Regions from separate parts of the Microbacterium sp. SLBN-146 genome, predicted to be linked through region 2. Evidence: predicted binding sites of a transcription regulator. Region 2 holds the regulator's gene; each other region holds the start of a gene.

Region 1 (10,101 bases), 770 kb from region 2:
ATGGCGAGCGCCACCGGCATCCCGAGGAACGGAAGCTGCAGCGCGATGAGGGCGACGAGCTGCACGACGCACACGACCTTGCGGCTGAAGCGCGGTGCGAGCTCGCCGTTCAGCCACGGCAGAGCGACGGCGGCGAGGCCGTACAGGTAACGCGGCAGCCCCAGCAGGATCGCGATCGGGCCCGCCGGGCCGGTCGCCGCGAGCAGAGACAGCACGAGGGCGAAGGCCGAGTCGACCTCCATGTCGAAGGATGCCCCGAACCGTGATGCGAGACCCTGCTTGCGGGCGGCGTACCCGTCCACGCCGTCGAGGCTGAGCGCGACGACACCGAGGGCGATCACGAACCACGGCTCTGCGCCCCCGGCGATCAGGATGCCGAGCAGCACCGTCACCATCGACAGCCGCGCAAGCGTGATGACGTTGGCCAGGCCCAGTCGAGCGTGCGGGTGGCTTCTGCGGAGGAACACCGCGGCGGCCGACAACGCGACGACGAAGGCTCCCGCACAGGTGATCAGGGCGGGTGTCGGGAGTCCCAGAGCGAGGCAGACGCCAAGGCAGGCTGCGAGGTTCAGAACGCCGACCCCGAGGAACACCCGAACGACACCGCGGCCGCCCGCGGTCACCTCGACCGCAGAGACGCCGCCCTGCGAGGATGCTGCCGTCATGTGAGGACGCTAACAGCGGCGCACCCGCGATGGGCCGGAATCCCGGCGTTTTGGTAGGGGGGTTGACACTCCACGCTCGGTCCGGCTTGGTCGCGGACGCATCCCCACGGCCCGACACCGCGACGCGCAACGACAGATTCTCGGAAAAGGCCCGGTCGGACGAACGTACCGACCGGGCCTTCACCTACCTTGGTGAGGCTCTCTCAGTCCTCGACGACGCGAACGACGACCTCGATGTTGCCCCGCGTCGCGTTCGAATACGGGCAGATCAGATGCGCGGCATCCGCGAGCGCCTGCGCCTGCTCGGCGGGAACATCGGGGATGACCACCTCGAGTTCGACGGCCAGCCCGAACCCACCCTCACCGTTCGAGCCGATGCCGACGCGCGCGCCCACGCTCGTGTCGTGCAGAGCCACCTTCTCACGGCGGGCCACGCTCAGAAGAGCGCTGTGGAAGCAGGCCGCATACCCCGCGGCGAACAGCAGTTCGGGGTTGAGGGCATCACCCGAACCACCCATCTCTTTCGGCACGCGAACGTCGGCAGCAAGCATCCCGTCGATCGTCGCCACGTGGCCATTGCGGCCATCTCCAGTGGCAAGAGCCTCGGCGGTGTAGAGAATTTCCATGGTGAACTTCCTTCTGTCGTGCGGATCGGGGGAATTCGGATGCCGGGGGCCGGGTCAGGCGGACGCGGATTTCAGCGACGCATCCAACGCATCGGTGTAGGCGTGCAGCTCGGCCAGCAGGGCACGGGCGTTCGATGCCGAGAGGGCACTGCAACGCACCAACTCGCCAGCGACGTGCGCCAATTCGGCGCGCAGACGCCGTCCCCGCTCGGTCAGGCGCACCGACACGACTCGCGCATCTTCGCTCACCCGCTCACGCACGACATGACCGGCCTTCTCGAGTCGCGAGAGGAGCGGCGAGAGCGTGCCCGAGTCCAGCGCCAGGTCATCGCCGAGCTCACCGACCGTCCGGGGGTCGCGCTCCCACAGCTCCACGAGCACGAGGTACTGCGGGTACGTCAGGCCCCATGGCGCGAGGATTCGTCGATAGGCCTGCGTCGTCGCGCGGCTCGCGGCGTAGAGCGAGAAGCAGACCATCTCATCGATCGCGCGGACGTTCCCGCTTCGTGTTGTCGCCACGGAATTAGTGTTGCACGCAATTTAATTGTGCACAACCCACCCGCGATCGTTCCCGGCGCAGCGGACAGCGGAACTCAAATCACGAAAAGATAACGCTCACCTCTTCCCTTTCGTTACCTTGTCGTTATAGAGTTCAGGAACGGTAGTTGTTTTGCTGTGGCAGCTACCGGCATGTGATTGCAGGACACTCTTGGTGCAAGGGACAAGGGCCGGTCGGGAGCCTCTCCGACCGGCCCTTACTCTGTGCCGAGCGCCTGCCCACGGTGCGGGAGTTCATCGGTTCCTCCCCAGGCGAGAGCGCGGAAGGGTTATCCACAATAGGTCCCTGACCTGGGTTTTGTGTCGGTTGGAATGTCGGAACCCCTGGGCAGACTGGGGACATGACAGAACGAGCGGATGCCCTCCTGCGGCGGCTCCCCGAGATCGAGCGGCATCTCGCTGATCTGCTGTCACCTGCGCTCGCGAACGACGACGCGCGAGCGATGACGGACGCCCAGCTCGTGGAGTTCGTGCGTCTCGTCGAGTCGCTCGGCCGACGTGTCGACGCCGCACGGCTCATCGTCGCGAGCGAGGTCGACGACCGTTGCCGACCCGAGCGCGGAGCCGCGAGGCTGTGCGAACGAATGGGATGCGGGTCCGCAGTCGAGTTGCTCACGAGCCTCACCGGCATCCGAACGACGACGGCGCGTCACCGCACGCGAGCAGCCCGGCCGATCGCGTCGACGACCTCGCTCACGGGCGACGTCGTTCCGGCGCCGTTCCCCCGCCTGCGAGCGGCACTCGACGACGGGCTCGTCGGGCTCGACACGGTCGCGGTCATCACGACGACACTCGGGCCGATCGTTGAGCGCTGCCACCCCGCGGGATTGGCAGCCGCAGAGGAGGCCCTGGTCGCCGATGCGGTCGGCACCCCCGACACGGCTGGACTCGACGCCGAGTCGACGCTGGTCCAGGCGCGCGTCTGGTCGCTCGCGCTCGATCCCGATGGAGTACTGCCCGAGTACGAACGTGCCGAACGACGCCGGGGGCTCGTGCTCGGGCGCGTGCGCGACGGGCTCGTGCCGCTCCGCGGCGAGCTCCTCCCCGACGTCGCCGCTCAGCTTCAGCAGCTGATCCATGCTCATCTGTCTCCGCGGGTCGCCGACCGGACGAGCGATGCCACGAGGGGGCCGGTCTTCGTCGATTCGGAGGCGATGTCGTCCGACGATGCCGAGCCGAGCCATGATCTGCGTACGCGTTCCCAGAAGCAGCACGACGTGCTCGCGAGCGTGCTCGCCGTCGCAGCCCGCGCCGCCGAGACGCCGACGTTGGGCGGAGCCGCCCCGACGCTGCTCGTGACCATCAGCGCCGAAGACCTCGAGACGCAATCAGGCGTTGCCTTCATCGACGGCACCGACCAGCCGCTGCCCGCCCGGGTCGCCCGCCAGATCGCCTGCGCGGGCGGTACGCAGCACGCCGTGTACGACGAAACCGGGCGGATCATCTCGCTCGGATCACCCCATCGGGTGTTCACCGCCCACCAACGGAGGGCGATCATGGCGCGGGACGGAGGGTGTGTCATCCCGGGATGCCACGTCCCCGCGTTCTGGTGCGAGGTCCATCATGCCCTCGAGCATTCGAGAGGCGGTCCGACTCATACCGACAACGGCATGCTCCTCTGTTGGCATCATCACCGCACGTTGGAGACGAGTGGATGGGCGGTACGTATGACGGACGGCGTGCCTGAAGTGCGAGCGCCTTCGCACATCGACCGCTCCGGCGCATGGCTACGCGCCCGCGGGTCTGCTCACCTGCAGCGCGAGCGGACCAGACGACGGCGCGACGGGTGCGGGTCAGACGCCCCCGCCTCCGCCGCCACCTCCGCCGCCACCGGCCGACCCGCCACCGCTCGAACCGCCTGACGTGGACGACGAGGAAGACGTCGATGCCGAGAGGGTCGAGATGCCTGCGGCGAAGGACGACGCGGTGAACCCGCTCGTTCCGCTGTACCAGCCCGGCGAGTCCGAGCCGTACAGTACCGCGAGCTGCTCCGCCCACTCCTTCTCCTGGCCGAACACGACCGCGTACGGCAACAGCGACTCGTACAGTCGCAGCATCTCGCGCGTATCGCCCGTATCGACCGGCACGCGCTCGGCCCCGAGGGGCGACTGGAGCATCCGTATGCGGTCGGCTTCGGCCCACTCGATGAAGATCTTCAGACCTGCGAGGTGGTCGCGAGTCTCGGCACCGCGTGACGTCAGCGGTCGCCTCGACACGAGCCCGATCGCCGTGATCGCCACGAGCAGCCCCGCCACCATGACGATGATCGGAACCGCTGCGTGAACGCCGGCACTCAGCGCCGCGAGCCCGAGCGGGAAGGCCGCACCGCCCGCGAGGACCGCCGCGAGGATCGGCCACACGCGAACACGCCCGGAGACGGGCCGGCGCATCCCCCGGCGATCGAGTTCCGCGTTCGCCGCCTTGAGGATCTTCTGCGCCGCTGTCGAGAACCGAGTGTCGGTGCGACCGAACTCGAACTGCTCCCCCGGCCGCCCCTCGGGAAAGAGCCCCTCGAGCAGCATTCGCCCGTCGCCGTCGGCGCGAGACGGATCGACGAGCTCGGCCATCAGCGGAGCGCGCGAACTCCACCGTCCGGGGGTTCCCTCGAGAATCCGGATGCTGCCGACGACGGCCTGCTCGAGGACTTCCGCGGGGATGGCCTTCGTCACGAGCCCGAGCAGCACGGCGCTCTCGAGGGCATCCACTTCCCGCGGAGGGGTGTACTCCGCGATGATCGTCGGACGTCCCGGATCGTCGCGCAGATATCGGCGACGCACCACGATCGCGCTGACGAGCGCCCCGATCGCGCCGACGCCCGCGACGGCCTGGAGCCATCCCCACGGCGACGCGAAGTACGACGAGTCGAACGGCGTGAAGGTGCCCGCCGCGAAGGCGACCGCGACCGTCATCGTCTCGTACGGGGCGAGCGGACCCGTCGTCGCGACGACCGCTCCGGAATCCTCCTGGATCTCGCACGTGTCCGTCGCGCCCTGCGATCCGACATAGCAGGATGCTGCACCCGTCAGCGCGTCCGCGAGGGCGTCATCGACCTCCAGCCGCATCGATGTGCGGCCGAACGGCTGCCGCCAATCGGTGCCCGTGACGTCCCAGTAGAACTCGTCGACGCCCGTGTCGGCGAAGTACCGCGTCACGTTGTGGAGGGTGTACTCGAAGACGTAGGTCTGCCGCCCGTGCACAAAGTCATCCGCGCGCGACGTCATCGAGAACATCCCCTCGTCGGAATCGGTCCCGGAGGCCCGCTCCTCACCCGCTCCATCCGTGATCGAGAGAAGTTCGGGATGCAGCGGCGCGCCCTGGTAGAAGTCCGGGATGACGCGTCGCATCCCGCGGTTCTGGTCGTACTCGGGGAAGACGGCAACGAACGTCTCCCGCACGTGGAGTGTGCTCGTGCCGTCCTCCGCTCTCGACAGCTCGTACTCGACGTCGAGGCTCTCGAACGTGAAATCGTCCACATCGGCAGATGCCGACGCCGCACTCGCGCCGATCGTGGGCCCGAAGAGAAGGATCGCGAAGACGGAGAGGAGCACCGCGACGAGTCGAACCGTGAGCGCTCTCGTGCCACAGACCATGCGAACAGCCTAGATCCGTCAGGTGGGACGTACTCTTGCTCCATGACTGATCGCCGGCTGGCCATTTCGGCATGGGAGAGTCTGTTCCGCGCGCAGCACGAGGTCTTCGAGGAGATCCGCTGCGACTTCGACGACACCGGCCTGTCCCAAGCCGAGTACGACGTCCTTCTGACGGTCACCCGCGGCCGAAACCGCACCGCACGACTGCGCGAAGTCACTGCCAACATGCTCATCAGCCAGCCGAGCGTCTCTCGCCTCGTCGACCGGATGGTCGCGCGCGGACTCGTCTCGAAGTGCGCCGACCCCGAGGACGGGCGCGGGGCGCTCGTCACGGCGACGGATGCGGGCGACGCGGCATTCCGCCGGATCGCGACGGCGCACGGTACATCCATCGCACAGCGCATGTCGTTCCTCAGCGACGAAGAGCTCGCTCAACTGCGCGCGTTGACCGCGAAGCTGCGTTCCTCCCCACCGAAGGGGTGCTGAACCGCGGCTGAGCTCAGCTGTTCGCGGGATTGGACGCCCGGCCATCGAGCCAGAGCGTGTCGGAGGCATCGGCGTGGGTGCCACCCGAACCGACGTGCTTCGCGTCGATCTTCGGCCCCTTCGTGATGACGTGCACGAGCGCCATCGCATGTCCGCGCCCCAAGCCGTAATCCGCGCCGAGCCACGCGATGATCTCGCCCGCCTTCGTGCCGGGACCGAAGCCCTTCTGCGCCGCGAGATCCACGAACTCGCGAGGAGTGACCCCCGTCTTCGCCTCGATGTTGTCGAGGTAAGCCTGGAACGACATGCGTATCCTCTCGGTGCGGATCGACGTCTCCACTGTAGCGACCGAGTCACCAGCGGTTGTGGACCTCCTCGGCGAAGCCGAAGACGTGATCGAAGGGGATCGCGTCGCCCTCCACCGTCCGGAACGTGCCGCTCCAGTATCCGAAGCACTGGTCGGTCGAGTTCGCGACGATACCGAGATTCGTGCGGGAGACCTTGTCATAGAAGGGCTCGAAGGATGCCTCGAGCCCACCGCCCGCAACGACCCACGGACGACGCCACTGTTCCATGTCGTAATCCCACCCCACCTCGCCGTGGATCTTGTGCATCCGACCGTCGACGAAGAAGGCGTTCTCGCTGACACCCGTACCCTCGGTCCATCGCCCGCCCAGTTGGATGCCGATGACCCGGCCGTAGGAGCGACCTCCCCCCGCACCCCAGTTCCACCGCACGTCATACGGCCACCGCCCGCGCCCGTGGTCGAGAACGGCCCACGAGCGTCCCTTCGGAACGTCGAAGGTCTCTCCCGCGATCGTGACCGTGCCGGATGCCGGACGCGCGACGTCCTTGACGGTGTACTGGAACCGCGTATCCGACCACGGAACCACGACACCGAGTCGCTCGTGACCGGCCGGTGCCGCCGCGACGACGTCGAACGCGACGTCGGGTGCCGCCGCGCGAACGCGCGTCCCTCCGTCGACGGGCTCGATGTCGATCTCGAGCGAGCGCGTTCGAGCGCGCGCCGGACCAGCGTCGAGTGATGCCGGCAAGTGCACGCCGCGCGAAGGGACGACCGTCGCACTTCGCCCCCACGAGCGTTCCGATGCGCGATCGAAGACCCACACTTCGTGCACGGCCGCATAGTCGAGCGACGACACCGTCGCGGCGAGGACGTGTGACGGGGTGGCGACGTTCCAGTACTCCCAGCGCTTGTTCCGGCCCCAGCGACTTCGGCCGATGGCGGCGGTGTCGACGAGCGATTTCCGCGCCCACCCGACGGCACGTCGATCGAGTCGACCGTCGGGAAGAGTGAGGGATACAGGTTCGGTGATCTCGCGTTCGGGCACGGAGAACGGGTCGTTCATGGGCATCCTTGCGGACGTCCGTCGGGCCAGGTCAGGAACACTGCGCCGTCAGGTGATGGGGGGCATCCGGTTCGGGCCGGACGTTTCGGGTGAGGAGATCATACCCGTCCGACCTATCGCGCCCGCCGCCGAACGCCGTGGAGCCACCGGCGCCGCGCCGGTGGCTCCACGTGTGATCCTCGATTCGGGCAGTGTCCCCGATCACTGTTCGACGAGTCGCGGCTCCTCGCTCGACTCGTGCGCCTCGATGACCGCGTCACCGGCGTGGGACGTGACCTGGATCTTGCGCGGCTTCGCCTTCTCGCTCACGGGGATCGTGACGCTCAGCACGCCGTTGGTGTAGCTCGCCGAGATGCGATCGGTGTCGACTCCCTGGCCCAGGTTGAGCTGACGCAGGAAGCTGGCCGCCTCGCGCTCGCGAGTGATCCACGTCACACCGTCTCCGGTCGAGAGCGTGCGCTCGGCGCGGATCGTCAGCAGCTGGCCGTCGACGTCGACGTCGACCGAGCCCGGATCGATGCCCGGGAGATCAGCGGTGAGCACGTAGTGGTCGCCGTCGCGATAGAGATCCATCGGCATGCGGCGCGGGCCGCGGCGCGTGTCGAACAGGCTCGACGCGAGACGGTCGAGGTCACGGAAGGGGTCGTAGGTTGCCATGGTGTCCTCCTCGATGTCGAAGTGTTGTGGGGTTGAGTCGAGTCGACTCAACCTGCCGCTAGATTAGCACTCTCCCCTATCGAGTGCTAATGACATCGAGCGAATTTTCAGGTGCAGGTCAGCACTCGATGACGTTCACCGCGAGACCGCCCTCGCTCGTCTCCTTGTACTTCGTCGACATGTCGATCCCGGTCTGCCGCATGGTCTCCACGACGGCATCGAGTGAGACGAAGTGCGAGCCGTCCCCGCGCAGCGCGAGCCGCGCGGCGGTCACGGCGGTGGACGCGGCGATCGCATTCCGCTCGATGCACGGGATCTGAACGAGCCCTCCGACGGGATCGCACGTGAGGCCGAGGTGGTGCTCCATCGCGATCTCCGCGGCGTTCTCGATCTGCCGGTTCGTCCCGCCCATGACGGCTGTCAGGCCCCCCGCCGCCATCGCGCACGCCGACCCGACCTCCGCCTGGCATCCGCCTTCGGCACCCGAGATCGAGGCATTCGCTTTGAACAGTGACCCGAGTGCCGTCGCCGTCAGGAGGAATCTGCGGATGCCACGTCGACGGTTCGCTTCTGCGAGCGCTGCGGGGGAACCCTCCGCGAGCTCGGGCTCCGGCGGGTGGAAGCCGAGGAGCGCACTCCCGACGAGCTCACCATAGGGCGTGACCGCGTTGCCCGCACCGAGTCCGGAGTCGGCGAGGAACCGCCACCAGTACATCGCGACGGCCGGCACGATTCCCGCCGCGCCATTGGTCGGTGCCGTCACGACCCTCCCACCCGCGGCGTTCTCCTCGTTGACCGCCAGTGCGAACGCGCCGAGCCATTCACCCGGGAGTTCCCGACGCCCCGTCGCCTCGGCCTCGTCGAGCTGCTCCCGGATCGCACCCGCACGCCGCTTGACCTTGAGGATGCCGGGGAGCACCCCGTCAGCGCGGAGCCCCGCATCGACGCATCCCGCCATGGCATCCCAGATCGCGTCGAGTCCCCGGGCGATCTCGTCGTCGCTCCGCAGCGCCTCCTCGTTGATGCGGGCGGCTTCCGCGATCGTGATGTTGCGCTCGTCGCAGAGCGCGAGCAGCCCCTCGGCGCTCGAGAAGTCCAGGGGGTAGGCGTGCGCCTGTACGCGCGGCGGCTCGCCCTCGCGGCGGATGAAGCCACCGCCCACCGAGTAGTAGGTCTCCCGCAGGATGAGCGCATCATCGTCGACGGGTGACGGTGATGCCACGGATGCCGCAGCACTCCCCGTCTCGCGGACGAGCGACGGCGCGGCATCCCTCGGCGGACCGGCGTCCGGTGAACCCCACGCCTCGAGGATCATCCCGTTCGGGTGACCGGGAAGCCGCGTGCGCGGGACGAAGGCGATGTCGGACTTCGAGAACGGCACGTCGTGCGACCCTGCGACCCGGAGTGCGCGGCCCTCGGGCCAAGCCGTCCACGCGGCGCGCACGAGGTCGGGGTCGACGGTCTCGGGTTCGAGGCCCATGAGCCCCGCGACGACGGCGTCGGGGGTGCCGTGGCCGATACCGGTCGCACCGAGAGAGCCGTACAGCGTGCAGGTGACGCGCTGCACGTGATCGAGCACGCCCCCTTCGCGCAGGCGCACGGCGAAGTCGAGGGCGGCCCGCATGGGACCGACCGTGTGGGAGCTCGAGGGTCCTACGCCGATGGAGAACAGCTCGAACGCCGATACGTAGGCGCTCACCCCACCAGGCTACGTCGTCAGGTGACCGTGATGAGCGACCGCTGCCAGCCGGAGGATCCGTTGGGGGCGATCGGCGCGCGCTCCTCGATCTGAAGGTCGCCGTTCTTGTTGACGGCCCGCACCGCGACGTAGTGCGTTCCGGGAGTGGCATCCCACTCCACCATCCACTGCACCCACGTCGTGTCGTTGACCGCCTCCGACAGCGTCGCCGACTGCCAGTCGCCGTCGTCGATCTGAACTTCGACCCGCTCGATGCCGACCGCCTGGGCCCACGCGACGCCCGCGATGGGGATGCGTCCCGCGGCGACGGGAGCGCCGATCTTGGGGGTGTCGACGCGCGAGGAGAACTTGATGGGCGCCTCGGCGCTGTACCCGCGAGGGGTCCAGTACGCCTCGTCCTGCGCGAACGTCGTGACCTTGAGCTCGCTGAGCCACTTCGTCGCCGACACG
Region 2 (10,101 bases):
TCGACTACTTCATCAAGCAGTTCAAGGACACGACGGGTGTCGACGTGTCGGGTGACAAGATCGCGCTGCAGCGCCTCAAGGAGGCCGCGGAGCAGGCGAAGAAGGAACTGTCCTCGTCGACTTCGACGAGCGTCAACCTCCCTTACCTGTCGCTGACGGACAGCGGCCCCGTGTCGCTGAGCGAGACGGTCACGCGCGCGAAGTTCGAGGACCTGACGAAGGACCTCCTCGACCGCACCAAGAAGCCCTTCGAGGACGTCATCCGAGAAGCGGGCATCAAGGTCGCCGACATCGACCACATCGTGCTCGTCGGTGGTTCCACTCGTATGCCGGCGGTCGCGGAGCTCGTCAAGCGCGAGACCGGCAAGGACGCCAACAAGGGCGTCAACCCCGATGAGGTCGTGGCCGTGGGCGCAGCCCTGCAGGCCGGCGTCCTCAAGGGCGAGCGCAAGGACGTCCTCCTCATCGACGTCACCCCCCTGAGCCTCGGCATCGAGACCAAGGGCGGCATCATGACGAAGCTCATCGAGCGCAACACCGCCATCCCCACGAAGCGCAGCGAGACCTTCACGACCGCCGACGACAACCAGCCGTCGGTCGCGATCCAGGTCTTCCAGGGCGAGCGCGAGTTCACGCGCGACAACAAGCCGCTGGGCACCTTCGAGCTCACGGGCATCGCACCCGCGCCCCGCGGCATCCCGCAGGTCGAGGTCACCTTCGACATCGACGCGAACGGCATCGTCCACGTCTCCGCGAAGGACAAGGGCACCGGCAAGGAGCAGTCGATGACCATCACGGGCGGCTCGTCGCTCGCGAAGGACGACATCGAGCGGATGGTGCGCGAGGCCGAGGAGCACGCCGCCGAAGACAAGAAGCGTCGCGAGGCCGCCGAAGTGCGCAACCAGGCCGAGACGCTCGCGTACTCGATCGAGAAGCTCATCAAGGACAACGACGACAAGCTCCCCGAAGAGGTCAAGGCCTCCGTTCAGGGTGATGTCGACGCTCTCAAGACGGCGCTCGCCGGCGACGACGACGACGCGGTCAAGACCGCGTACGACAAGCTGAGCCAGAGCCAGCAGCAGCTGGGCGAGGCGATCTACGCGTCGCAGCAGTCGGCAGGCGAGCAGGGCGACCCGACGGTGGCCGACCCGGGCAACGGCGACGTGCCGAACCCCGAGGAGGACGTCATCGATGCCGAGGTCGTCGACGACGAGGAAGAGAAGAAGTAGGACATGACCGAGAAGGACTTCGGAAACGACGAGGTCCGTCCGGACGACGAGGGGTCGGAGGCGCACGTCTCCGACCCCGCGTCGCACCAGGACGACCTGACGGTCGACGACATCCTCGGCGCGGACCAGACCGACGACGCTCTCACGGGCGACGACGCGGTCGACCTTCCGCCCGAGGCGGCGGGTTACCTCGCCGACCTGAAGCGGCTCACCGCCGAATACGCGAACTACCGTCGCCGCACGGAAGAGCAGCGCGAGATCGAGATCGCCCGCGCGAAGGGCGAAGCGGCACGCAGCCTCCTGCCGGTGCTCGACGACCTCGACCGGGCCGAGAAGCACGGCGACCTCGAAGAGGGCACGCCGTTCGCAGCGATCGCAGGCAAGGTCCGCGCATCCGCCGCGAAGCTCGGAGTGACCGCGTACGGTACCGCGGGAGACGCCTTCGACCCCCAGCAGCACGAGGCCATCTTCCAGGTGCCGACCCCCGGCCAGACCGAGACGGTCGTGCTCGAAGTCGTCGAGGTGGGCTACCGCCTGGGCGATGTCGAACTGCGGCCGGCCAAGGTCGTCGTCGCCGTTCCGGCCGAGTAGGGCAGGAGGAGGCATCCATGGCAAGTCAGGACTGGTTCGACAAGGACTTCTACAAGGTCCTCGGAGTTTCCAAAGACGTCTCGGACGCCGACCTCAAGAAGACGTACCGCAAGCTCGCGCGGCAGTACCACCCCGATTCCAACCAGGGTGATGCCACCGCGGAGGCCAAGTTCAAGGAGATCAGCGAGGCGTACGCCGTGCTGAGCGACACCGAGCAGCGGGCGGAGTACGACCAGATCAGAGCGATGGGCTCGGGCGCGCGCTTCACGGCGGGCGGCCAGAGCGCCGGCGGTTTCGAGGACGTCTTCTCGCAGTTCAGCCAGGGTCGCGGGGGCGGACGGTACGCGTCGGCCGAGGACTTCGACGACATCTTCTCGATGTTCGGGCAGAGCGGCGGCGGTGGATTCGGCTCCGGGCGGTTCGGGCAGACGACGGGCGGATTCCGCGGGTACGGCGGACCGACGCGCGGTGCGGATGTGACCGCACGCACGACCATCGATTTCCTCACGGCGACCAAGGGCGAGACGATCACGCTTCAGGGCGAGGACGGTCGGCCCTTCAAGGTCAAGATCCCCGCAGGGGTGTCCGATGGGCAGAAGATCCGCCTGCGCGGACGCGGGCGCCCGTCGCCCGACGGCGGCGAGCAGGGCGACATCGTCGTGCAGATCACGGTGCGGCCGCATCCCGTCTTCGAGCGCGAGGGCCTCAACCTACGCGTCAAAGTTCCCGTCACGTTCACAGAGGCGGCGCTCGGCGCGACGATCGAGGTTCCGACCCTCGGCGGCGAGCCCGTCAAGCTCCGCGTCGCACCCGGAACGCCGTCGGGCCGTGTGCTCCGTGTGAAGGGCCGCGGCGTCGAGACGAAGAAGGGCACGGGCGACCTTCTCGCCGAAGTCCAGGTCGCGGTGCCGGCGCACCTCGACGACGCGGCGCGAGAAGCGCTCGAGAAGTTCCAGTCGCTCGAACCGAAGGAGAACCCGCGCGCGGAGCTCATGGCCAAGGCGCGCGGCTGACGAGGAGGTGAGAACGATGACGACCGACGATCTGGACGAGGACGCCCCGATCTTCGCGATCGCCGTCGCCGCTGAACTGACCGGCATGCACCCGCAGACGCTCCGTCAGTACGACCGGATGGGTCTCGTCGTTCCCGCTCGGACGCAGGGCGGGTCGCGGCGATACTCGCTCCGGCACGTCCAGCAGTTACGCGAGGTGGCACGCATGTCGGCGGAGGGAATCGGACTCCCCGCCATCGTGCGCATCCTCGAACTCGAGGCGCGCGTACGCGATCTCCACCTGCGCGTCCGCGACCTCGAGGACCGTGTCCGTGCCGAACTCGAGCGTCGTCCCGGGGCCCGCGTCTTCGCCGCCGGGTCGACAGGCGCCGTCGTCACGCTGCGCCACGGCGCGCGCGCCCGCCGCGCGACCGACATCGTCGTGTGGCGGCCGCGGCATCCTGTCGCACAGGACGATGTCGCACAGGACGATGTCGACGAGGACTGATCAGGCGGATGCCGAGACGAAAGCCTCGTAGTCCTGGCGGGAGAGCGCGGCGTAGGCGTTCGCCCATTCCAGCAGCGCTTCGCCGATGACACGACCGTTGCCGATGTAGCCCGCCACGACCGCAGCGTTGGGGGACTGCGCATGGGCGCGCGCCAGGACGGCGGCGCACGACTCGGCGTAGACGCGGAACGGGCGATCCTCGAGCTGCTCGAGGTCGATGCCACCCTTCATGTCGTGGAACTGACGCACGTAGAAGTCACCCGCATACGCCTGCAGGTGCCCGAGGAACGGATCGGACACCGCCTGCAGAATGCGCTGCATCGCCACGACGCGCCCACCCTCGCCGTGGTTGCCGACGAAGGTCGTGAAGGCCTCGGGCTGAACGATGCCGCCATACTCCACGAGGACGCTCTGATTGGCCTGTTTGCCCTGGAGGACCATCGCGTTCCCGTCACCGTCCTGCATCAGGACGAGAGTGCAGAGCGTCCCGACGCTTCCGACGCCGACGACACGGCGGGCGATGTCCGAGACCGTGTAGTGGGTGAGGAGCATCCGGATGTCGATGTTGACGGATGCCGCGTACTGCACGACGTTCTGACGGAGCCGCGCTTCGACGGCGTCATCCGCGTGCACCATCGTGGGGGGATGCTCGACGAAGACGTGACGTCCGCCGGGCTCCGTCTCCGTCAGCTTGCGCATCGCGCGGTCGCCCGTGCGCTTCTCCGCATCGCGCATCGCCTCGCGCAGCACCGCGCGCGTCTCCTTGTCGGCCGAGCTGGCCGCGGCTGAGACGTCGTAGTGGTCGAAGAACCGCGTCAGGGGACTGGCCGTGGCGTGCGCGGCCATGGCGCGCGCGTAGGTTCGGACGGCCGCGAGCGCGGCATCCCTCACGACCTCCTCGTCCCGGGATGTCGCCTGTCCCCCGATCACGATGCTCGTGATGAGCCGCTTGACATCCCACTCCCACGGTGCCCACGCCGCTTCGTCGAAGTCGTTGAGGTCGAAGACGAGCGTGCGCTGCGGCGACGCGTAGAAGCCGAAGTTCGCGACGTGAGCGTCACCGCAGGACGGTACGAGGATCCCCGAATGGGGGTCGCGCGCGAGGTCGGCGGCCTGGAGCGCAGCCGTCCCGCGATAGAACGCGAACGGGCTCGCGGCCATCCGCTCGGTGCGCAGCGGAATCAGTTCGGGCACGCGCGTCGCGTTCTGTCGTTCGAGGATGCTCAGGGGGTCGCGGTCCGTCGTCGTGAGCCACGAGAGGGTGGACCGCGCGACGCGCTGGCGGGTGAGGCGCCCTTCGGCTGTCCGCGCCGCCATCGTTGGCGGTGCAGACCAGGACTCCGCGAAGGTCAAGGCGGAAGGTGTCGACATGCCGTCATTGTGGCGCACGGATCGTCGTCTGTCTCCACCCCGCGGCGCGCAGTACCCTCGGGGCTGTGGGCACCCTCGACACTCCCGCGTCCTCCGTCGAAACGAGCGAACGCTCACGCGAGTCGCTCGCCCTCGGTGTGGGCGCTGCCGCCTTCGTCCTCGTGGGCGTCGCCGCGATTCTCGTGTTCCGGTTCCAGGACGCACCGATCGCGGGACCGGGGTCACTCGGTCAGTTCGCGGCCATCGCCGCCGCCGTCGTCGGCATCCTCGCCTTCGTCGGCGGGCGCTGGGCCGTGTGGGGCGGCAGGCGACTTCGCGTGCTGGACGTCGTCGACATCGCTGCGCTCGCCCTCGCGCACGGGATCATCGCGCTGCTCACTTGGACGCTCTTCGCCGACATCCTCGAACGCGGCTTCATCGGCGCCGAGGTCTTCGCTCTTCCTCTGATCCTCATCGCGGGCACGGTCGGCGCCGTGACGGCGTACGTCGTGTCCTACTCGGCCTCCCACATGGACCTGCAGCTGCTCGCGGTCGTCCTCGCCGTCTTCCTCGTGGAGGGGATCGTCGCGAGCATGCTCACGGCCAGCGACCCGCTGTGGTGGAAGGACAACCTCAGCGCCCTCGGGATGAACGACGACCTCTCCTCCCTCGCCTTCAACCTGACGCTCATCGTCGCCGGCATCATCGTGACGACGCTGTCCCGCTATGCGACGACCGGGATCCCGACGAGCAATCCGGTCGGAATCGGACGCGTGCGGACATGCCTCATCGTCGTCGGGATCTTCCTCGGCCTCGTCGGCGTGTTCCCCGTCGACAGGTATTTCGCCATCCACACGGCGGTCGCTTCGGGGATGGTCGTCGCCTTCGGCGTCCTCGTGGTCCGCCTACACCGCTGGATCCCGGGCATGCCGCGCGTCTTCCTCCTGCTCGGCGGCGTGTTCATCGCCGTGATCCTGGTGCTGGCGATCTTCTTCGCCGTCGGGTACTACACCCTCACGGCGGTCGAGCTCGTCGCCGGCATCCTCGTCTTCAGCTGGATCATCGTGTTCATCCGCAACGCCTCCGCGCTCCAGATCGACACGGAGACCGAGGGCTGACGCCCGCTCGGCGAGGCTCGGAGGCGCGACGCCGCCGTCGCTCTAGAGTTCGACCGTGACGGATGAGACACCCGCGCCTGTGCGGGACGAGAGCCAGCCGCAGCGGACGATGAAGCCCGGCGAGACGGCGGCGACCCATCGGTGGTCGTCGGCGATGTACTGGCCGCTCACGATCGCCGCGCTGCTGTTCCTCATCACGTATACGATCCACGTCGTCGGCAATGTGCGCGGGCCGTTCGCGGGGCTGACCACGGCGATCATCGCGTTCACGTGGATCATGTTCGTCGTCGACTACCTCGTGCGATTGGCGTTGTCGCGGCCGCGCGGGGCGTGGTTCCGTGCACATCTGGTGTCGTTGGGGATGGTGCTCGTCCCCGCCCTCCGGCCCGTCCGCCTCCTGGATGCCTCGACACGACTCGCCGCATTCCGGCGTTCAGCGGGGTCGACCCTCCGCGCGCGGCTCCTCATCTACGGTGTCGGATCGGCCCTTCTGCTCATCTGGTACATCTCGCTGGTTGTGCTCCAGTTCGAGCGAGATGCACCGGGCGCCTCGATCGACAGCTTCGGCGACGCCGTGTGGTGGGCGTTCTGCACCGTCACGACGGTGGGCTACGGCGACTTCGTGCCCGTCACGATCCCGGGGCGGACGGCTGCCGTGGTCCTCATGGCGGGCGGTGTAGTCCTGGTGGGACTCATCGTCGCGACCATCTCCTCGTCTGTCGTCGAGCGGGTGGCGCAGGCGCCTTCCGTACCGGTCCCGCTGGTGCCGCGCCGCGGAGCCTCCCGATCCGCGCCCGAGAACGTCGAGACCGGGGACGCCCCATGAGACGGCCGGAGCCGGTCCCCGCGCCGCCCGTGCTGTCGCCGATGCTGCGCGTGCTGCTCGGACTCGCCCTTGCGGTCGTCGTGCTGGCCGGCGTCTCCGCGGCGCGCGAGCTCGTCGGACCGCTCGCGCTCGGCGCCGTGATCGTCATCATCTGCCATCCGCTCCGGCATCCTCTCGAGAAGCGAGGGTGGCCACGCTGGGCTGCCACGACGGCCGTCATCGTGCTGGCCTACCTGATCCTCGCCGCGCTCGTGCTGCTGCTGTGGTTCGCAGGCACGCAGTTCGTGCGGCTCGTCGCCGACGTCGCCGACGATTTGCGGGCGACGGCGGAGGGCATCGTGGGCTGGTTGCAGTCGGTGGGACTCGATCAGGAAGCAGCGGATGCCGCGGGCTCGATCCTCGAGCCGTCGACGATCGCGTCGCTCGTGGCATCCTTCGGCGGCACGGCCCTCGGCGTGCTGACGGCCTTCTTCTTCGTCCTGGCGTACGTCATCTTCATGGCGGCGGACGGCGCGCGGTACTCCCGTGCGGAGGCGTCGCTCGGGCGTTCCATCCGCCCGACCGTCGAGCGGTTCCGCGCGTACAACACGGGGGTGCGCCGCTACTACGTCGTCAACGCGGCGTTCGGTGCGGTCGTCGCGGTCATCGACGGGCTCGCTCTCTGGGCGCTCGGGGTCCCGGCGCCCGTCGTGTGGGCCATCCTGGCGTTCGTGACGAACTTCGTCCCCAACATCGGGTTCGTCCTCGGCCTCATCCCACCCGCCGTCCTCGCCCTCGTCGTCGGCGGATGGCCGCTCATGCTCGTCGTGGTCGCGATCTACTGCGTCGTCAATGTCACGCTGCAGGTGCTCATCCAGCCGAAGTTCGTCAGTGACGCCGTCAGCCTGAGCCTCACGCTGAGCTTCTTCTCGGTCGTCTTCTGGACGTTCATCATCGGGCCGCTCGGAGCGATCCTCTCGATCCCGTTGACGCTGCTCGTGCGATCGCTCGTGCTCGAAGGCGACCCTGATGCCCGCTGGCTGCGGTGGCTGTCGGGCGATACCGCCGTGCGCGCGTCGCCGGATTCGCTCTCGGCGTAGGGATCCGGCGACCCGAGTGTCGGCGGGTGGTCGTAGCCTGAAGTGCGCTCTTCGTCAACCGCTCTCGCGGACCCCGCTTCCGGGGCACATCACCACATCGTTCGATCCGCTTTGGAGAACCCGTGCTCGGCAGACTCCTCTTCCGCTACCTCAAGCCCTATCGGTGGCTGCTCGGCGCGCTTCTGGTGTTCCAGATCGCCTCGGCTGTCGCAACGCTGTATCTCCCCCGGCTCAACGCCGACATCATCGATCAGGGTGTCTCGCGGGGTGATATTCCCTACATCTGGTCGACCGGCGCCCTCATGCTCGTGATCTCGCTCGGCCAGATCGTCGCGGCCATCATCGCGACCTACTTCGCGGCCCGCGCATCCATGGCGGCCGGCCGTGACATCCGCCGCGACATCTACGAAAAGGTGAGCGCCTTCTCCGAGCGAGAGGTGTCGGCCTTCGGGCCCGGCTCGCTCATCACGCGCAACACGAACGACGTGCAGCAGGTGCAGATGCTCGCGATGATGGGCTCGACGATGCTCGTCACGGCGCCGCTCCTCGCGATCGGCGGAGTCATCATGGCGCTGCGTCAGGATCTCGGCCTCGGCTGGTTGATCGCCGTCGCGGTGCCGCTGCTCCTCGTCATGGTGCTGCTCGTCGTGAGCCGCATGGTGCCGCTCTTCCGTCAGTTCCAGAAGAAGCTCGACGCCGTCAACCGTGTGCTGCGCGAGCAGCTCACGGGCGTCCGTGTCGTGCGCGCCTTCGTGCGCGAAGACATCGAAGAGGAGCGGTTCGGTGTCGCCAACACCGACATCATGATCGTCGGCCGCAAAGTCGGCTCGCTCTTCGTCCTGCTCTTCCCCCTCGCGATGCTCGTGCTCAACGTCACGGTCGTCGGAGTCATCTGGTTCGGCGGCATCGAGGTCGATCAGGGGAGCATCGAGATCGGCACGCTCTTCGCCTTCATGCAGTACATCGCCCAGATCCTCATGGGTGTCCTCATGGCGAGCTTCATGGTCATCATGATCCCGCGGGCCGCCGTGTCGGCGGAGCGCATCGGCGAGGTGCTCGCGAGCGAGTCCACGCTGGTCCGCGCGGAGAATCCCGTGACCGATTTCCCCGCGCGCGGTGCGGTGCAGTTCCGCGACGCCGAGTTCACGTACCCGGGGGCGGAGTCGCCCGTGCTCCAGGGAATCACGTTCGACGCCGCACCCGGTGAGACCGTCGCCGTCGTGGGTTCGACCGGCGCCGGCAAGACGACGCTCATCTCGCTCATCCCGCGCCTCTTCGACGTGACGGCAGGAGCCGTGCTCGTCGGCGGGGTCGACGTGCGAGAAGCCGACCTCGATCTGCTGTGGAAGGGGATCGGTCTCGTGCCGCAACGCCCGTTCCTCTTCTCGGGAACCGTGGCCTCCAATCTGCGCTTCGGGCGTGAGGACGCAACCGACGAGGAGCTGTGGGCCGCTCTCGAGATCGCCCAGGGCCGCGACTTCGTCGAAGAGATGGAGGGACAGCTCGAGGCGCGCATCGCACAGGGTGGAACGAACGTGTCGGGCGGCCAACGCCAGCGCCTCGCGATCGCCCGCGCGATCGTGCATCAGCCCGACGTCCTCGTGTTCGACGACTCCTTCTCGGCCCTCGATCTCACGACGGATGCCCGCTTGCGTCAGGCTCTCTGGCGCGAACTGCCCCACGTGACGAAGATCGTCGTCGCCCAACGCGTGTCGACGATCACCGAGGCCGATCGCATCGTCGTGCTCGAAGACGGCCGGATGGTCGGACTCGGCACCCACGAGGAGCTGATCGAGTCGAGTCCCACCTATCGAGAGATCGTCGACTCGCAGCTGGCGGTGCAGGCATGAGCACTCCCGACACCCTCACCGAACAAGAGCAGCTCGAACTCGAGCTGGCAGAGCAGGCGCGCCAGAGTTCCGGCGACTGGGACAGCGTCAAGCCGGGCAAGGCGACCGACTTCGGCAAGAGCTTCGGGCGCCTCATCGGCCTGCTCAAGCCCCACGCCGTCGCCTTCACGATCGTGTCCGTCCTCGGGGCGATCGGTGTCGTCCTGGCGGTCATCGCCCCGAAGATCCTCGGCGAGGCGACCAACCTCATCTTCGAGGGCGCCGTCTCGGCCGGCCTCGGCCAGCAGTTCCCCGCGGGCACGTCGCAGGCCGACGTCGTGGCGGCGCTCGAAGCCGCGGGGCAGACCGACTTCGCCAACGTCGTCGGCGCGATGAACGACTTCACCGTCGGAGCGGGAGTCGACTTCGATGCCCTCCGCATGGTGATCGTCGCCGTCCTGGCGATCTACGTGGGATCTTCGCTTCTCAGCTGGATCCAGGGCTACGTCATCAACGTCATCATGGTGCGCACGATGTGGCGCCTCCGCCAAGACGTCGAGGTGAAGATCAACCGTCTGC
Region 3 (10,101 bases), 1.5 Mb from region 2:
GTGCCCCTCCCATAGGCCTCCGGAGTCGCGGAAGGTGCGCAGACCGCTTTCGGCCGAGATTCCGGCGCCGGTCAGGACGACGATGCGCATCACTTGAGGAGCGTGCGCAGCGCCTGGATCGTGTCCGCGTCGGCCGGGGACTTGTCGGGGCGGTATCCCTTGACCCGTGCGAACCTCAGGGCGACACCGCCGGGGTACCGCGTCGAACGCTGGACACCGTCGATCGCGATCTCGACGACCGTTTCGGGTCGAACGTGGACCGCTCCCCCTGTGCGGTGCGTCTCAATCGTCGGGAAGTGGGCCGTCTGCCATCGGAGCAACTCGTCGGTGAGCCCCTTGAACGTCTTGCCGACCATGACGTAGCTGCCGCGATCGCCGAACTCGCCTGCGGGATCGAGGGCGCCGAGGTGGAGGTTCGACAATTGCCCCGCGCGGCGCCCCGACCCCCACTCGACCGCCAGCACGACGAGGTCATACGTCAGGACGGGCTTGACCTTGAGCCACGACTTCCCTCGCCGTCCTGCCGTGTACGTCGAGTCGATCGCCTTGACCATGACCCCCTCGTGGGATGCCGCGAGGGCGTCCTTCGAGAAGAGATCGGCTGCCTCGGGGTCGTCCGTGACGATCGCGGGGATGCGCCACGGAGCGGCGATGCGTTCGAGGGCCGCGAGGCGCTCGGAGAGCGGCTCGTCGAGCAGGTCGGTGCCGTCGAGGTGGAGGACGTCGAAGAACCACGGGCGCAGAGCGACGGTCGAGGCACCGTCTGCTCCGAATCGGGCCATCGTGTCCTGAAAGGGTCGCGGGTCGCCGTCTTCGTCGAGCGAGAGCGTTTCGCCGTCGAGGATGACGCGTTCGACAGGCAGCGCACGGACCACCTCGACGATCTCGGGCACGCGATGTGTGATGTCGGCGAGGCTGCGCGTGAAGACCCGCACGGCGTCGCCGTCACGATGGACCTGGATGCGCGCACCGTCGAGCTTGTACTCGACGGATGCCGCGGTCCCCAGCGACTGCACCGCCTCGCCCGCCGTCGGGGCCGTCGCCGCGAGCATCGGCAGAACAGCGCGCCCGACCTCGAGGCCGACCTCGTCGAGCGCCTCCGCGGGCTGCGTGAGCGCGATGCGTGCTGTCTCTCCGAGATCGCCCGAGAGCATCGCGGCACGCCTGACCGACGTCGCCGGGCGATCGGATGCGCGCGCGATCGCGTCGACGAGCACGCCTTCGAGGGCGCCCGTGCGCAGCTCGCCGCGGATGACGCGCGCGAGGAAGTCCCACTCGCCGGCGGTCGCCGCGGCGGCGAGCGAAAGCAGCTGCGTGCGGCGCACCGTGTTCGATCCCTGCCCCTCGGCGGCGGCGAGCGCCGTGAACGCGCGATCGATGTCGAGCACCCCGAGCGACCCCGTCTCGGGATGATCGACGTCGAGCGTCATGAGCGAACGCCAGCCCACGCCGATCCGCCCCTGCCGGGGTTTCGCGACGAGGATGCCGATCGCGGGGGCGATCTCGTCGACGTCGAGGGCACCGAGGACGTCGGCGAGAGCCGCGACCTTGGCGAGTCGCGAGGACGTCGCCGTCACGGCATCCGTCGCCTGAACGAGTCGCGAGAGGAGCATGACGCCATCCTGCCAGCCGCCCCCGACACGGAGGTGGTGTCAGCGACCGCGCGTCGACCAGAGCGCCCAGGCCACGAGCACGGGTTGGAGGAGGAGACGCACGAACCGAGCGCGGTCGGTACGCATGAGAGGAGCGTCGCGGCCCGTCTGCCACTGGTGCACATTGCCGGGGAACACCGCCACGAAGAAGGCGGCGACGAGGGCGCCGACGCGCCCGCGGTCTTTCGGAAGCGCCACGAGCGCGCCGCCGAGCAGGACCTCGGCGGCGCCTGATGCGACGACGATCATGTCCTTATCGGTGCGGAGGACGCGCGTGGCCCAATCGGGCACGACGATGCGGTAGCCGCGCCGACCCCAGAGGAGGTGTGAGAGACCCGCCGCCACGAGGAGGGCGGCGAGCACCCACCGTGCAACGGTGCGCGCGACCGTCACGACACGACCGCTCGTGCGACCTCGGCCGCGTCGGCGTAGAAGCTCGCGAGATCGCCCTCCCCGACGGCGGGGAGGAGGATGACGGCATCGACGCCGGCGGCGAAGAACGCCTGCGCGCCGCGCGCGACGGCGTCGGGTGCTCCCCAGAGCGCGCGCCCGATGTGGTCGCGGGGCGACGCCTGCCCCGCGAAGTCCGCCCGCACCCGTTCTTCGGCGCCTGATCCGAAGGCGGCGACGACGTAGGCCACGACGTCGTGCTCGCCGTCGCGACCCGCGCGCCCCTCCCGCACCGCCGCGACCTGGGCGGCCAGTTCGTCCGGCGAGCGGCGGCTGTCGAGCACGGTGCCGTCGGCGACCTCTCCGCTCAGCCGCAGCGTCTTGGGTCCTTCGGCCGCGGCGTAGACGCGGGGTGGCACGGGCGGCGGCCAGTCGAGCGCGACGTCGTCCAGCGTGACGTATCGCCCCTCGATCGACACCCGCTCCCCCGCCATGAGTCCGCGGAGCGTGGGCACGTACTCGCGCATGAGTGTCAGCGGCGACGCGACCCGCTCCCCCGCCTGCGCCATCCAGGACTGCACGCCGTGGCCGAAGCCGGGCAGGAAGCGTCCGGGGAAGGTGCGTGCGATCGTCGCGACCTCCATCGCCGAGATGGCGACGTTGCGCAGCGGCATAGGAGAGATCCCGATCCCGACCCGGAGGCGCTCGGTCCAGGCGAGAGCCATGGATGCCGCGGCGAAGCCCGACTGCCGGAAGCAGTCCTCCCACAGCCACAGCTCGGGAAGTCCCGCGTCTTCGGCGGCCGTCACGGCGTCGCGGAAGACCTCGGGAGGGTGGGGATAAGGGCTGAAGATCGCGCCGATGCGGGCCATGCCTCTACTGTGGCATGGCCCGCGGACACGACCGACTAGGCGGCGACGGCGAGCGGCGCTCCGGATGCGACGATGAGGCCGTCCTCGCCGGCATCCACCGTGACATCGCCACCGTCGACGAGCACACCGCTGACGAAGAGCTCGGCGACGCGGTCCTCGACCTCACGCTGGATGACTCGGCGGAGAGGTCGCGCGCCGTACTCGGGCTCGTATCCCGCGTCCGACAGCCAGGCCACCGCGGCGTCCGTCACGACGAGTCGCACGTCGCGCTTCGACAGTCGCGCCTCGGTCGCGCCGAGGAGCAGCCGCACGATGTCGTTCAGCTGCGCCTTATCGAGCTTGCGGAACAGGACGATCTCGTCGATGCGGTTGAGGAACTCGGGACGCATGGCCTCGCGGAGCTTGGCGAACACACGGTCGCGCAAGTCCTTCTCCGAACCGAATCCCGTCGCGCCGCCGCCGTCGGCGAGGAAGCCGATGGCTCCGCCACGTGACGCCAGGAACTCCGAGCCGAGGTTCGACGTCATGACGATGACCGTGTTGCGGAAGTCGATCGTGCGTCCTTGTCCATCGGTGAGGCGTCCGTCGTCGAGCACCTGCAGCAGCAGATTGAAGACGTCGGGGTGGGCCTTCTCGATCTCGTCGAAGAGCACGATCGAGTAGGGGTTGCGCCGCACACGCTCGGTCAGCTGTCCCGCCTCGTCATACCCGACGTATCCGGGAGGGGCCCCGACGAGACGCGACACCGTGTGGCGTTCGCCGAACTCACTCATGTCGAACCGGATGACCGCGGTCTCGTCGTCGAACAGCGACGCGGCGAGCGCCTTCGCGAGTTCCGTCTTTCCGACCCCCGTCGGGCCGAGGAAGAGGAACGATCCCACGGGGCGGTGGGCGTCGCTCATTCCGGTGCGGCTGCGGCGCACGGCCTTGGCGACGGCCGCGACCGCATCGTCCTGTCCGACGACCCGCGCGTGCAGTTCGCCCTCGAGGTCGGCGAGCCGCTCGCGCTCCGTCTCGGTGAGCCGGTTCACGGGGATGCCGGTCGCGCGGCTGATGACCGCGGCGATCTCGGGCTCGCCGACGATCGCTTCGCCGCGCGTCGCGGCACCCGACGCGGTCGCCTCGTCGAGGCGCTGCTGGACATCGGCGATCTCGTCGCGGATGCGTGAGGCCTCCTCGTAGTGCTCCGCCGAGACCGCCGCGTTCTTATCGGCCTCGAGCGTCGCGAGCTTCTCGACGAGCACGCTCACGTCGACCTTCGCGCCGAGCCGCAGACGCAGACGCGCGCCGGCCTGATCGATGAGGTCGATGGCCTTGTCGGGCAGGACGCGCTCCGTCAGGTAGCGGTCGCTCAGCTCGACGGCTGCACGGAGCGCCTCGTCGGTGTAGACGATCGCGTGGTGCTGCTCGTAAGCGGCCTTGAGCCCCCGAAGGATGAGGACGGCGTCCTCGACCGACGGCTCGCCGACGCGGACCGGCTGGAAGCGGCGCTCGAGAGCAGGATCCTTCTCGATGATCCGGTATTCCTTGAGCGTCGTCGCTCCGACGAGGTGGAGGTCTCCGCGCGCCAGACGGGGCTTGAGGATGTTGCCGGCATCCATCGCGCCGTCTCCGCCACCGCCGGCTCCGACGACCGTGTGCACCTCGTCGATGAAGACGATGAGCTCGCCCTCGAGAGACGCGATCTCGTCCATCGTCTTGGTGAGGCGCTCCTCGAAGTCTCCGCGGTACCGCGTTCCCGCCAGCATGGCCGGGAGGTCGAGCGCGATGACGCGCTTGCCGCGGAGCTGCTCGGGGACGACGCCCTCGACGATCGCCTGCGCGAGGCCCTCGACGATCGCCGTCTTGCCGACTCCCGCCTCACCGACGAGAACGGGGTTGTTCTTCGTGCGGCGGCTGAGGATCTCGATGGTCTGCTCGATCTCGTCGGTCCGACCGATGACGGGGTCGAGGCGCCCCTGCTCCGCGCGCGCCGTGAGGTCGTCGCCGTAGGTGTCGAGCATGGGGGTGCCGGATGCCGCGGCATCCGTCCGTGTGTCCGTCTCCGCGCCCGACGAGGTCACCGTCTCGCGGAGACCCTGCGTGAGAGCCTCCGCCGTCACACCGGCGCGGGCGAGGATCTGGCCGGCCGGGGTGTCCTGCGCGAGGACGAGAGCGAAGAAGAGGTGCTCCGGGTCGACGTACGTCGAGCCCGACGAACGTGCGACCTGGAAAGCGTGGAAGAGCGCGCGCTGCACAGAGGGCGTGATGACGGCTCCGTCGACGTCGGCGGGCGCGGATGCCGCGGGGAGACGCTCGTCGGTCGCGGCGACGATCGCTGCGGGGTCGGCACCGATCCGGCTCACGGCCTCGCTCGCGGGCGCCTGCTCGACGAGGACGCGCAGCAGGTGGAGAGCGTCGAGCTCTCGCTGACCGCGCTCGAGGGCGAAACGGCCGGCCTGCTGGAGAAGCTCCTGCGTGCGGGCGCCGAGGAAGCGGCTGAGGTCGATCGAGCGCTCCGCCCGGGAGCGTTCGCCCGCGAGATAGCGGGCGAGGAACTCGTCGAACGAGCCGTTGTCACCGATGGGGGTGGGGAAGTCTTCGGGCATTCCGTGTCTCCTGAAACCTGAGTCAAGGTCTATCAAGTCACAAACTTGAGTGAAACCGTATCAAGTTCAACGGGATGCGATGACGTCTATTCCCCGTCTCGCCGATCGCCCTCGGCGAACGCGTCGACGCGGGCGAACGCTAGTCCTTGCCGCCGGGCGGGCCGATCACGAGGAGGACGACGAAGAGCAGCACGACGGCGAGCGCGATGAGGAGCCCGAGCACCCACGGGCGGCGAAGGAACCAGCGCATGAGGCGGTCGTGCCAAGCGGCATCCCGTCGATCCTCCGTCGGCTCGAGACGCCAGGCACCCCGCAGGCGGCCCGTGCGGTGCAGCCAGATCTCGGTGGGGATCGTCGCGTAGGGGATGACGGCGCTGCCGATCGCGACGATCGTCGGACCTGCGCCCCATCGCTGGTTCTTCGCGACGAGGATCGCCGTCGCGCCGTAGGAAAGGAAGACGAAGCCGTGGATGCCTCCGCCGATCGTCACGGCGATCGCCAGGTCGGACGTCGCGCGCAGGATGAGACCGGTGATCAACAGCGTCCACGAGATCGCCTCCGCGATCGCGAGCGTGCGGAAAAGGGACAGGGGTGTGCGGAACACATCGCTCCTCGGGTCGGTGCCCCTCCAGCCTAGATCGTCGCGCCGGGCGGCTAACGTGGAGCGGTGACGTTCTCGCTCGATGGCCTGCGACGCTGGCCCGATCACGAGGCTCCCGAGCTCGTGGCGACGGATGCCGCGGACCGCCTGCTGCTCGACGAATCAGCGGACGCACGCGCGGGCATCGACGACGGCGACCTCGTCGTCATCGGCGACGACTTCGGGGCGCTCACGCTCGGGTCCGCAGACGCCGGCGCGCGCGGCATCCGGGTGCATCAGGATCCCCTGACGGGCGAGCGCGCTCTCGCCGCCAACGCGGCGGCGTTCGGGCTCACCGACACCTACCGGTCGCTTCCCCTCACGCGCGAGGTCGTCGCGGGCGCGCGCGTCGTGCTGCTGCGACTCCCCCGCTCGCTCGCCGAACTCCGCGACGTCGCGGGACTCATCGCGCTGTACGCCTCTGAGGACGTCGTCGTCTATGCCGGTGGACGCGTCAAGCACATGTCGCTCGGGATGAACGACGTTCTTCGCGAGTTCTTCGGCGTGCTCGATGTCACGCACGCGCGCCAGAAGTCTCGCGTGCTGATCGCCCGCGGGCCGGTCGGCGGACGCGAACCGATCGCGGACCGCACCGAGCACGACGGCCTCGTCGTGCTCGCCTACGGCGGAGTGTTCGCCGGAACGTCGATCGACATCGGGACGCGCCTGCTGCTCGCACACCTGCCCGCCGACATTCCCGACGGCGCAATCGACTATGCGTGCGGATCCGGTGTCATCGCGACGAGCCTCGTGCTCCGGCATCCGACGATCCAGGTCCTCGCGACCGACCGCTCGGCGGCTGCCGTCGCGTCGGCGCGCGCGACGGCGGAGGCGAACGGCGTGGGCGATCGGGTCCGCGTCGTGCGAGACGATCTCCTGGGCATGCAGCCCGACGCATCGACCCGATTCATCGCACTCAATCCCCCGTTCCACTCCGGCGCGGCGGTGACGGAAGACGTGGGTTCGAGGTTCTTCCGCGACGCCGCACGGGTTCTCGTGCCCGGCGGAGAGCTATGGACCGTCTGGAACTCGGGCCTGCCGCACCGATCAGCGCTCGAGCGCGTGGTCGGTCCGACTCAGCAGGTCGCGCGCAACGCCAAATTCACCGTGACGCGCTCGACGCGGCGCTGAGCGTCACGCCGTCGCGCCGCCCTGATCGCGGCGGCGACGTGCGATCTCCTCGCGCAGACGCTCGGCCTCGATCTCCCGCTCGAGGTCTGCCAACTGCTGCTCCGTCGTCCGCGTGTCGCGCGGCGGCGCCGGCGGCGCGGGCGGCGCGGGCGCGGTCCGTGTCGCAGCGCGCGGTGCCGGGCGCGGCATCCGTGGTCCGCCTTCGGGGTACGTCCGTCCCAGCGCGAACCAGAGCGCCGAGCCGATGAGCGGCAGGAGGACGACGATGACGACCCACACGACCCGCGGCAGATGCCGCACTTCGGAGTCGTCTCGCCGGATGATGTCGACGAGCGCGAACACCATGAGCCCGAGGACGAGGAGCGAGAAGAGGAAGGGCATCGGTGTCCGCCTACGGTGTCGAATCTCGGGCGAGGATCAGCGTCGCGTCGACCAGAAGGCCCAGGCGACGAGAACGGGCTGGAAGAACAACCGTACGAGCCGCTTGCGGTCGGTGTCGAGGCCGAACCCGTCGCGCTTCTTCGTGTACTGCTCGATGTTCCCGGGGAAGACGGCGATGAAGAACGCGCTGAGGATCGTGCCGATCGTACGGCGCGACCGGGGCAGCGCCACGAGCGATGCGCCGAGCATCACTTCGACGACACCGGATGCCACGACGACGGCATCCTTGTCCATGACCTTCGTCGTGAAGTCGGGTACCTGAGCCTGGAACTCTTTGCGCGCCCAGAACAAGTGGCTGATTCCCGCGAAGACCATGGCTCCTGCGAGAGCCCATCGGGCGATCGTCCTCATCATGACGCCGGCGGAATCGTCAGCGGACCGGATTCCTCTTCGGGAATGAGCACGATCTCTCCTGTCATCGAGGCCGTGTCGGCCAGTCGGACGAGCCACTCGGGGTTCAGCTCGACGGGATCGGGCGACTCGAACGTGAAGCGCAGAGGAATCGCCGGGTCGACCCAGATCGTCGTACGACCCGGTGCCTGCTCCGTGGAGTGGATCCACGTGACGGTGAAGCTCTCACCTCGGCGAAGCTTCGTCGTGATGACCGTCTTCAAGTGCGACAGCGCACGATCGTCGATGGCGATCGGGTCGCTGATGTGGTCGTACTGGAGCCAGCCCATGCCTTCCACACTAGGGCCCTCCCTCACGCGGGCGGCGAGGGCTGCCCCGCAGCTCGGGGCGCGGTGTGCCATCGCGGGGCGCAGAATTCGCGCCCCGCCGGTCCGAAACACGCCCCGCCCGGGAGGCCACGCTCGGGCAAGTGTGGGCGTACGCGCAAGAATGCCCCCGGCCGATCACCACTCACGGTAATCGGCCGGGGGCCTCTGCTCACTGCGCCGACTGGCAGAACGGGGCGTTTGCCAGGGGTTTCTAGAAGTCCCAGTCCTCGTCTTCCGTCGCCTCGGCCTTGCCGATGACGTACGACGAGCCCGACCCGGAGAAGAAGTCGTGGTTCTCGTCGGCGTTCGGTGAGAGCGCGGAGAGGATAGCGGGACTGACGTTCGTGACGCTCGCGGGGAACATCGCCTCGTAGCCCAGGTTCATGAGGGCCTTGTTGGCGTTGTAATGGAGGAACTTCTTGACATCCTCGGTCAGGCCGACCGAGTCGTACAGGTCCTGCGTGTACTGCACCTCGTTGTCGTAGAGCTCGTACATCAGCGAGAACGTGTAGTCCTTGATGTCCTGACGCTCGGCCTCGGACGCCTTCTCGAGCCCCTTCTGGAACTTGTAGCCGATGTAGTACCCGTGCACGGCCTCGTCGCGGATGATGAGGCGGATGAGGTCGGCCGTGTTGGTGAGCTTCGCCCTCGACGACCAGTGCATCGGCAGGTAGAAGCCCGAGTAGAAGAGGAACGACTCCAGGAGCGTCGAGGCCACCTTGCGCTTGAGGGGCTCGTCACCGCGGTAGTAGTCCATGACGATCCGCGCCTTCTTCTGAAGGTTCGGGTTCTCGACCGACCAGCGGAACGCCTCGTCGATCTCCTTCGTCGAGCACAGCGTCGAGAAGATCGACGAGTAGCTCTTGGCGTGCACCGACTCCATGAAAGCGATGTTCGTGTAGACCGCTTCTTCGTGCGGCGTGATCGCATCGGGGATGAGCGACACGGCACCGACGGTGCCCTGGATCGTGTCGAGGAGCGTGAGCCCCGTGAACACGCGCATCGTCAGCGTCTGCTCTTCGGGTGTCAGCGTGTTCCACGACTGGATGTCGTTCGACAGCGGCACCTTCTCGGGCAGCCAGAAGTTGTTGACCAGGCGGTTCCACACCTCGAGGTCTTTGTCGTCCTGGATGCGGTTCCAGTTGATGGCCTGGACGTGGTCCAGGAGCTGGAGCTTCTCGCTCATCGTTCCTTCTTCTCCAAAATCCCAGGTCAGACCGTCAGAGCGTGCAGGAGACGCACTCGGTCATGTCAGTGCCCTCGAGCGCCATCTGACGCAGACGGATGTAGTAGATCGTCTTGATGCCCTTGCGCCACGCGTAGATCTGCGCCTTGTTGATGTCACGCGTCGTCGCGGTGTCCTTGAAGAACAGCGTGAGCGACAGACCCTGGTCGACGTGCTGCGTCGCGGCGGCGTACGTGTCGATGACCTTCTCGTAGCCGATCTCGTACGCGTCCTGGTAGTACTCCAGGTTGTCGTTCGTCATGAACGCCGCCGGGTAGTAGACGCGGCCGAGCTTGCCTTCCTTGCGGATCTCGACCTTCGCCGCGATCGGGTGGATCGACGACGTGGAGTTGTTGATGTACGAGATCGAACCCGTCGGCGGGACCGCCTGGAGGTTCTGGTTGTAGATGCCGTACTGCTGGATCGAGGCCTTGAGCTCGCGC

Evidence for each region. Region 2 encodes HspR, which represses chaperone genes until heat shock. Its sites were predicted from a motif close to AAGTTGAGTCNNNNNGACTCAACTT; they were not measured.
Region 1: the regulator HspR is predicted to act here: its motif matches at 7,982-8,006, upstream of FBY39_RS06635 (Hsp20/alpha crystallin family protein).
Region 3: the regulator HspR is predicted to act here: its motif matches at 5,545-5,569, upstream of FBY39_RS10130 (ATP-dependent Clp protease ATP-binding subunit).

Annotation. Positions count from the first base shown of each region.
Region 1 is NZ_VFMR01000001.1:1,573,547-1,583,647, reverse strand. Features, by position in the region: gene FBY39_RS06675 (CDP-alcohol phosphatidyltransferase family protein) at 1-665, opposite strand, end outside; gene FBY39_RS06670 (organic hydroperoxide resistance protein) at 869-1,291, opposite strand; gene FBY39_RS06665 (MarR family winged helix-turn-helix transcriptional regulator) at 1,346-1,810, opposite strand; gene FBY39_RS06660 (HNH endonuclease signature motif containing protein) at 2,191-3,711, shown strand; gene FBY39_RS06655 (DUF2207 domain-containing protein) at 3,643-5,439, opposite strand; gene FBY39_RS06650 (MarR family winged helix-turn-helix transcriptional regulator) at 5,482-5,925, shown strand; gene FBY39_RS06645 (DUF4287 domain-containing protein) at 5,939-6,232, opposite strand; gene FBY39_RS06640 (DUF2804 domain-containing protein) at 6,279-7,295, opposite strand; gene FBY39_RS06635 (Hsp20/alpha crystallin family protein) at 7,497-7,952, opposite strand; gene FBY39_RS06630 (L-serine ammonia-lyase, iron-sulfur-dependent, subunit alpha) at 8,071-9,651, opposite strand; gene FBY39_RS06625 (molybdopterin-dependent oxidoreductase) at 9,669-10,101, opposite strand, start outside.
Region 2 is NZ_VFMR01000001.1:807,768-817,868, reverse strand. Features, by position in the region: gene dnaK (molecular chaperone DnaK) at 1-1,229, shown strand, start outside; gene FBY39_RS03455 (nucleotide exchange factor GrpE) at 1,233-1,820, shown strand; gene FBY39_RS03450 (DnaJ C-terminal domain-containing protein) at 1,838-2,833, shown strand; gene FBY39_RS03445 (heat shock protein transcriptional repressor HspR) at 2,850-3,320, shown strand; gene FBY39_RS03440 (DUF2252 domain-containing protein) at 3,321-4,691, opposite strand; gene FBY39_RS03435 (DUF998 domain-containing protein) at 4,757-5,788, shown strand; gene FBY39_RS03430 (potassium channel family protein) at 5,844-6,614, shown strand; gene FBY39_RS03425 (AI-2E family transporter) at 6,611-7,693, shown strand; gene FBY39_RS03420 (ABC transporter ATP-binding protein) at 7,816-9,543, shown strand; gene FBY39_RS03415 (ABC transporter ATP-binding protein) at 9,540-10,101, shown strand, end outside.
Region 3 is NZ_VFMR01000001.1:2,310,533-2,320,633, reverse strand. Features, by position in the region: gene FBY39_RS10150 (NAD-dependent deacylase) at 1-90, opposite strand, end outside; gene FBY39_RS10145 (ATP-dependent DNA ligase) at 90-1,613, opposite strand; gene FBY39_RS10140 (hypothetical protein) at 1,653-2,045, opposite strand; gene FBY39_RS10135 (LLM class flavin-dependent oxidoreductase) at 2,042-2,914, opposite strand; gene FBY39_RS10130 (ATP-dependent Clp protease ATP-binding subunit) at 2,950-5,502, opposite strand; gene FBY39_RS10125 (DUF3817 domain-containing protein) at 5,642-6,106, opposite strand; gene FBY39_RS10120 (class I SAM-dependent methyltransferase) at 6,170-7,273, shown strand; gene FBY39_RS10115 (PLDc N-terminal domain-containing protein) at 7,277-7,654, opposite strand; gene FBY39_RS10110 (hypothetical protein) at 7,691-8,065, opposite strand; gene FBY39_RS10105 (hypothetical protein) at 8,065-8,394, opposite strand; gene nrdF (class 1b ribonucleoside-diphosphate reductase subunit beta) at 8,645-9,619, opposite strand; gene nrdE (class 1b ribonucleoside-diphosphate reductase subunit alpha) at 9,654-10,101, opposite strand, start outside.